DNA from 3 places in the Streptomyces sp. 2114.4 genome. Region 3 is predicted to be linked to each of the others. Evidence: predicted binding sites of a transcription regulator. Region 3 holds the regulator's gene; each other region holds the start of a gene.
The links. The regulator HrcA, encoded in region 3, represses chaperone genes, less so after heat shock. The targets are predictions, from matches to a motif close to TTNGCACTCNGNNNNNCNGAGTGCNAA.

Region 1 (2,264 bases), 2.3 Mb from region 3:
GTTGCGCTGGGCATCTGTGCAGATACATTCAGCGGCGGTCGACGCGTTCCGGCGCACACCCCACAGGGCTTTCATGGGGTGAGGTCTGACCCGGGTCCGCGGAGTGCGGTCCTGCGCAAGGGCCAGTAATAGGGGAGTTAGGCATGGCTCAGGGCACCGTCAAGTGGTTCAACGCGGAGAAGGGGTACGGCTTCATCGCGGTCGACGGTGGTGCGGATGTTTTCGTCCACTACAGCGCGATCCAGATGGACGGTTACCGCACCCTTGAGGAGGGTCAGCGGGTCGAGTTCGAGATCTCGCAGGGCCAGAAGGGGCCGCAGGCGGACATGGTCCGGGTGGCCGGCTGAGGCGCCGACCGACTGCTGCGTAGTGAAGGCCCGTACCCCTGAGGGGTGCGGGCCTTCTGCTGTCCGCCGGCGGCGGCCTTAGGCCGTCGGCTCGCCCGTCGACCGCTGTCCGCTGTCGGCGGACGGGCGGGTGCGGAGCAGGCGCAGGCTGCGGGCCGGCGCACCCCGGGGGACCTGCGCTCACCCGTCATTCCTCCGCCGCTCGGGCGCCACCCCGATGGGAGGCATCTTCGAAGCTGCCTTGCACTCACGGGGGGCGAGTGCTAATCATTGCGTTAGCACTCTCCCAGTGAGAGTGACAAAGAAGGACCGGGTCGGTGAGGCCCGTAGGCCGGGTGGGGCAAGGAACCACACAGGTCTGCAGGCCGTCCGTCGCGGGCGCCAGCGCGGTCCGGAGCAATCCACCCCAGTCCGGGAGGACCACTTCACATGGCCAAGATCATCGCGTTCGACGAGGAGGCACGGCGCGGTCTCGAGCGCGGGATGAACCAGCTCGCCGACGCCGTCAAGGTCACCCTCGGCCCCAAGGGCCGCAACGTCGTCCTCGAGAAGAAGTGGGGCGCCCCCACGATCACCAACGATGGTGTTTCCATCGCCAAGGAGATCGAGCTCGAGGACCCGTACGAGAAGATCGGCGCCGAGCTGGTCAAGGAGGTCGCGAAGAAGACGGACGACGTCGCCGGTGACGGCACGACGACCGCGACCGTCCTGGCCCAGGCTCTGGTCCGCGAGGGCCTGCGCAACGTCGCCGCCGGCGCCAACCCGATGGCCCTCAAGCGCGGCATCGAGCGCGCCGTCGAGGCCGTCTCCGCCGCCCTGCTGGAGCAGGCCAAGGACGTGGAGACCAAGGAGCAGATCGCTTCGACCGCCTCCATCTCCGCCGCTGACACCCAGATCGGCGAGCTGATCGCCGAGGCGATGGACAAGGTCGGCAAGGAAGGCGTCATCACCGTCGAGGAGTCCCAGACCTTCGGTCTGGAGCTGGAGCTCACCGAGGGTATGCGCTTCGACAAGGGCTACATCTCGGCGTACTTCGCGACCGACATGGAGCGCATGGAAGCCGCGCTCGACGACCCGTACATCCTGATCGTCAACTCGAAGATCAGCAACGTGAAGGACCTGCTCCCGCTGCTGGAGAAGGTCATGCAGTCGGGCAAGCCCCTGCTGATCATCGCCGAGGACGTCGAGGGCGAGGCCCTGTCGACCCTGGTCGTCAACAAGATCCGTGGCACCTTCAAGTCCGTCGCCGTCAAGGCCCCGGGCTTCGGTGACCGCCGCAAGGCCATGCTCGGCGACATCGCCATCCTCACCGGTGGCACCGTCATCTCCGAGGAGGTCGGCCTCAAGCTGGAGAACGCCGGTCTCGAACTGCTCGGCCGCGCCCGCAAGGTCGTCATCACCAAGGACGAGACCACCATCGTCGACGGTGCCGGCGACAGCGAGCAGGTCCAGGGCCGGGTCAACCAGATCCGCGCCGAGATCGAGAACAGCGACTCGGACTACGACCGCGAGAAGCTGCAGGAGCGCCTGGCGAAGCTGGCCGGCGGCGTGGCCGTCATCAAGGCCGGTGCCGCCACCGAGGTCGAGCTCAAGGAGCGCAAGCACCGCATCGAGGACGCCGTTCGCAACGCGAAGGCGGCCGTCGAGGAGGGCATCGTCGCCGGCGGTGGCGTGGCCCTGCTCCAGGCCTCCTCGGTCTTCGAGAAGCTGGACCTGGACGGCGACGAGGCCACCGGCGCCAACGCCGTGAAGCTCGCGCTGGAGGCCCCGCTCAAGCAGATCTCCGTCAACGGCGGCCTTGAGGGCGGCGTCGTGGTGGAGAAGGTGCGCAACCTGCCCGTGGGTCACGGCCTCAACGCCGCGACCGGCGACTACGTCGACATGATCGCCGAAGGCATCATCGACCCGGCGAAGGTC
Region 2 (2,264 bases), 760 kb from region 3:
CTTCGATCACGACCAGGGTGCCGCCGTCGACGGGCTCCCAGTCCCGGCCGCGGGCCGCCTTGAGGGAGGCCTGCCGCCCGGTGGGGCAGTACGGGTCGGCGAAGGTCAGGTGGACGACATTGGGGATCTGCCCGTCGGGAAGCGGCTCGCCGTCGAAGTAGGTCTGGGGACGGGCCTTGGTGCGGTCGACGAGCTGGTCAGGGATCAGGAGCGTGCCGGGGCCGTACTCGAGGCGCAGACCGCCGACCGCGCACGGGGCGAGGACCTGGCGCACACCGAGCGAGCGCAGGGCCCAGAGATTGGCGCGGTAGTTGATGCGGTGCGGCGGAAGGTGGTGGCCGCGGCCGTGCCGGGGGAGGAACGCGACCCGGCGGCCGGCGATCTCTCCCAGGAACAGCGAGTCGCTGGGGCGCCCGTAGGGGGTGTCCACCGTGACCTCGGTCACGTCGTCGAGGAAGGAGTAGAAACCCGATCCGCCGATTACGCCAATCTCCGCGTCAGCCATGCCGGTCACACTATCGGGGGACGGCCGCCAGGGTGGGCGGGTGCCGCAGACGCAAGAAATCCGTAAGCCGGGAGGGCGGCCGACGAAGGCAGCGCAAGCCGCAAGGCAGCGCAAGCCGCAAGGAAGAGCAACCGCAAGGAAGAGCCAGCCGCACGGCAGAGCAAGGCGCAAGGCGGCGCAAGCCGTCAGCCGGCGCGGGGCCTGAAGCAACGGGCCCCGCCGTCGGTGACGGCGGGGCCCGGAGAGCGGTGGGTCAGGCTGCGGAGCTGGCGCCCGAGGTGCTGCCGGACGACGACGCGGCGGCCGGGGCCTTGGACTTGCTGTCCGAGCCGCCGGACGAGGAGCCCGACGAAGAGCTCGACGAGGAGTCGGAGGAAGCCGAGGAGTCCGACGAGGACGCGCTGCCCGACGTGGAGGCGTTCTTCCCGGGGCTGCTGCTGGACGACGAGCCGCGGCTGTCGTTGCGGTAGAAGCCGGAGCCCTTGAAGACGATGCCGACCGCGGAGAACACCTTCTTGAGGCGTCCCTGGCAGCCGGGGCACTCGGTCAGCGAGTCGTCGGTGAACTTCTGCACCGCCTCGAGGCCCTCGCCGCACTCGGTGCACTGGTACTGGTACGTCGGCACTTGTCTTCCTCCTGGCACTCTCACTCGATGAGTGCTAACGACGCTCCATATTGCAGTATTCCCGCCCGTCAGTCCACCGTGGACCGCCGTACGGTGACCGACTCCACGTTCCGTCAGACGTCCGGAAGTGGCCGTCAGACGCGCGTCAGCTCCCGTTCCCGGTCGTCGGAAACGGCTGTGACCTGCGCGTTCGCACCGTCTGCCGGGGCGCCCGCCGCCTTGGCAGACGAGCGGGGCAGCAGATGGGCGCGGAGCGTCAGCAGCACCGCCAGGGCCAGTGCCGTACCGGCCAGCGGCACCAGGAATCCGGAGCTCGGCCCGAAGCCGTCCGCGAGCTGTCCCGCGGAGGTGGCCGCGGCCGCCTGGCCCAGGGCGACCGCCCCGGTCAGCCAGGTGAAGGCCTCGGTCCGGGCGGCGGCCGGCACCAGCGACTCGACCAGCGTGTAGCCGGTGATCAGGGCTGGTGCGATGCACAGGCCGACGACCAGGCCGACCGCGCCGAGCAGCGGCAGTGCGGTCACCGCCCACAACGGGGTGGTGGCCAGGGCCAGCAGCCCGTAGGCGACCAGTAGCCGGCGCCGCGGGCCGACCTTCCAGGTGATCGCGCCACAGGCGATACCGGCGAGCATGTTGCCGCCGGCGAAGATCCCGTAGAGCACGCCGTTGATGCCGGGCTGGCCGATGTGCTGGGTGAAGGCGGTCAGCGAGACCTGCATCCCGCCGAAGACGGCGCCGATGCCGAGGAACGCCACGATCAGGACGCGCACGCCGGGCACCGACAGCGCCGAGACGCGCGGCCGGTCGCCGGCCTGCGGACGGTGCACCGGCGGCTGGCTGCGCCGCTGGGAGGCGAACAGCAGCCCGCCGGCCAGCGTCAGCGCGGCCTCGGCGACCAGACCGGCCGCCGGGTGGATGCCGGTGCACAGCGCGGTCGCGAGCACCGGGCCGACGACGAAAGTGAACTCGTCGGTCACCGACTCGAAGGCGGCGGCGGTCGGCATCAGCGGGCTGCCGCCGAGCCGGGAGGCCCAGCGGGCCCGCACCATGGGGCCGACCTGCGGTGTCGAGGCGCCCGTGGGGACGGCCACCGCGATCAGCGCCCACAGGGGGGCGTGGGCGAGGGCGAGGGTGATC
Region 3 (2,264 bases):
CGCCGGTGTCGACGACGATGACCCCGGTGCTCCCCGCGATCACCCCGACCGTCTCGTCCCAGCCCGGCATCCGGCGCCTGGCGACGCCGTCACCGAGTCGTTCCCAACCGGCCTCTTCCCAAGCTGTACGCATACCGAGACGCTAGCGCCATCGCGATAGCGTTGCCCGACAGATCGGCCGAACACGGTCATCCGGCGAGCACTCCGCGCGCCCGCCCTTGCCGCGCCCGTGCTACCCGGCCGTACACTGGCTCAAGGTCTGGCACTCGGCCCGTGTGAGTGCCAGGAGAAACGAAGCGGCGGACGGCCGGACTGGAGGTGCGCGGGATGCTCAGTGAACGCAGGCTGGAGGTGCTGCGCGCCATCGTCCAGGACTACGTCGGGACGGAGGAGCCGGTCGGCTCCAAGGCGCTCACCGAACGCCACCGGCTCGGGGTCTCCCCGGCCACCGTCCGCAACGACATGGCGGTCCTGGAGGACGAGGGGTTCATCGCCCAGCCGCACACCAGCGCCGGGCGGATCCCGACCGACAAGGGCTACCGCCTGTTCGTCGACAAGCTGGCCGGCGTCAAGCCGCTGTCCAGCCCGGAGCGGCGGGCGATCCAGAACTTCCTGGACGGCGCCGTCGACCTCGACGACGTGGTGGGCCGCACGGTCCGGCTGCTGGCGCAGCTGACCCGGCAGGTCGCCGTCGTGCAGTACCCGTCCCTGACCCGGTCCACGGTCCGGCACGTCGAGCTGCTGGCCCTGGCCCCGGCCCGGCTGATGCTCGTACTGATCACGGACACCGGCCGGGTCGAGCAGCGGCTCATCGACTGCCAGGAACCGTTCGGCGAAACCTCCCTGGCGGATCTGCGGGCCCGGCTCAACAGCCGGGTCGTCGGCCGCCGGTTCGCGGATGTGCCGCAGTTGGTGCAGGATCTTCCGGAGTCCTTCGAGCAGGACGACCGCGGCACGGTCTCGACAGTGCTGTCGGTGTTGCTGGAAACTCTGGTGGAGGAGACCGAAGAGCGCCTGATGATCGGCGGCACCGCCAATCTCACGCGCTTCGGGCACGATTTCCCCCTGACCATCCGGCCGGTGCTGGAGGCCCTTGAGGAGCATGTGGTGATGCTCAAGCTGCTCGGGGAGGCCAAGGACTCGGGCATGACCGTACGCATCGGGCATGAGAATGCCCATGAAGGCCTGGCGTCCACATCGGTCGTCACGGTCGGCTACGGTTCGGGCGACGAGGCAGTCGCCAAACTCGGCGTGGTCGGACCGACCCGCATGGACTACCCCGGAACGATGGGAGCGGTACGCGCAGTGGCACGTTACGTCGGACAAATCCTCGCGGAGTCGTAAGTGGCCACGGATTACTACTCGGTCCTCGGCATCGGCCGCGACGCCTCGCAGGACCAGATCAAGAAGGCCTTCCGCCGGCTGGCGCGCGAGCTGCACCCGGACGTGAACCCGGATCCGAAGACCCAGGAGCGGTTCAAGGAGATCAACGCCGCTTACGAGGTGCTGTCGGACCCGCAGAAGAAGCAGGTCTACGACCTCGGCGGGGACCCCCTCTCGCAGGCCGGCGGCGGCCAGGGCGCGGGCGGCTTCGGCGCGGGCTTCGGCAACTTCTCCGACATCATGGACGCCTTCTTCGGCACTGCGTCGCAGCGCGGACCGCGCTCGCGCACCCGCCGTGGCCAGGACGCCATGATCCGGCTCGACATCGAGCTGAACGAAGCCGCCTTCGGCACCACCAAGGACATCCAGGTCGACACCGCCGTCGTCTGTACGACCTGCAGCGGTGAGGGCGCGGCCCCCGGCACCTCGGCGCAGACCTGCGACATGTGCCGCGGCCGCGGTGAGGTCTCCCAGGTCACCCGGTCCTTCCTCGGCCAGGTCATGACGTCCAGGCCGTGCCCGCAGTGCCAGGGCTTCGGCACGGTCGTGCCGACGCCGTGCCACGAGTGCGCCGGCGACGGCCGGATCCGCTCGCGCCGCACGCTCACCGTCAAGATCCCGGCCGGTGTCGACAACGGCACCCGCATCCAGCTCGCGGGCGAGGGCGAGGTCGGCCCCGGCGGCGGCCCCGCCGGTGATCTCTATGTGGAGATCCACGAGGTGGCGCATCCGGTCTTCCAGCGGCGCGGCGACGATCTGCACTGCACGGTCACCATCCCGATGACGGCGGCGGCGCTGGGCACGAAGTGCCCGCTGGAGACGCTGGACGGGGTGGAGGAGATCGATGTCCGGCCCGGTACCCAGTCCGGCCAGTCGATTCC

Region 1: the regulator HrcA is predicted to act here: its motif matches at 623-649, upstream of groL (chaperonin GroEL).
Region 2: the regulator HrcA is predicted to act here: its motif matches at 1,142-1,168, upstream of CFW40_RS14050 (FmdB family zinc ribbon protein).

Annotation. Positions count from the first base shown of each region.
Region 1 is NZ_FYEY01000001.1:4,825,305-4,827,568, forward strand. It holds gene CFW40_RS21290 (cold-shock protein) at 144-347, shown strand; gene groL (chaperonin GroEL) at 777-2,264, shown strand, end outside.
Region 2 is NZ_FYEY01000001.1:3,256,222-3,258,485, reverse strand. It holds gene CFW40_RS14055 (S-methyl-5'-thioadenosine phosphorylase) at 1-505, opposite strand, end outside; gene CFW40_RS14050 (FmdB family zinc ribbon protein) at 759-1,130, opposite strand; gene CFW40_RS14045 (MFS transporter) at 1,265-2,264, opposite strand, start outside.
Region 3 is NZ_FYEY01000001.1:2,500,553-2,502,816, reverse strand. It holds gene CFW40_RS10935 (MBL fold metallo-hydrolase) at 1-133, opposite strand, end outside; gene hrcA (heat-inducible transcriptional repressor HrcA) at 328-1,344, shown strand; gene dnaJ (molecular chaperone DnaJ) at 1,345-2,264, shown strand, end outside.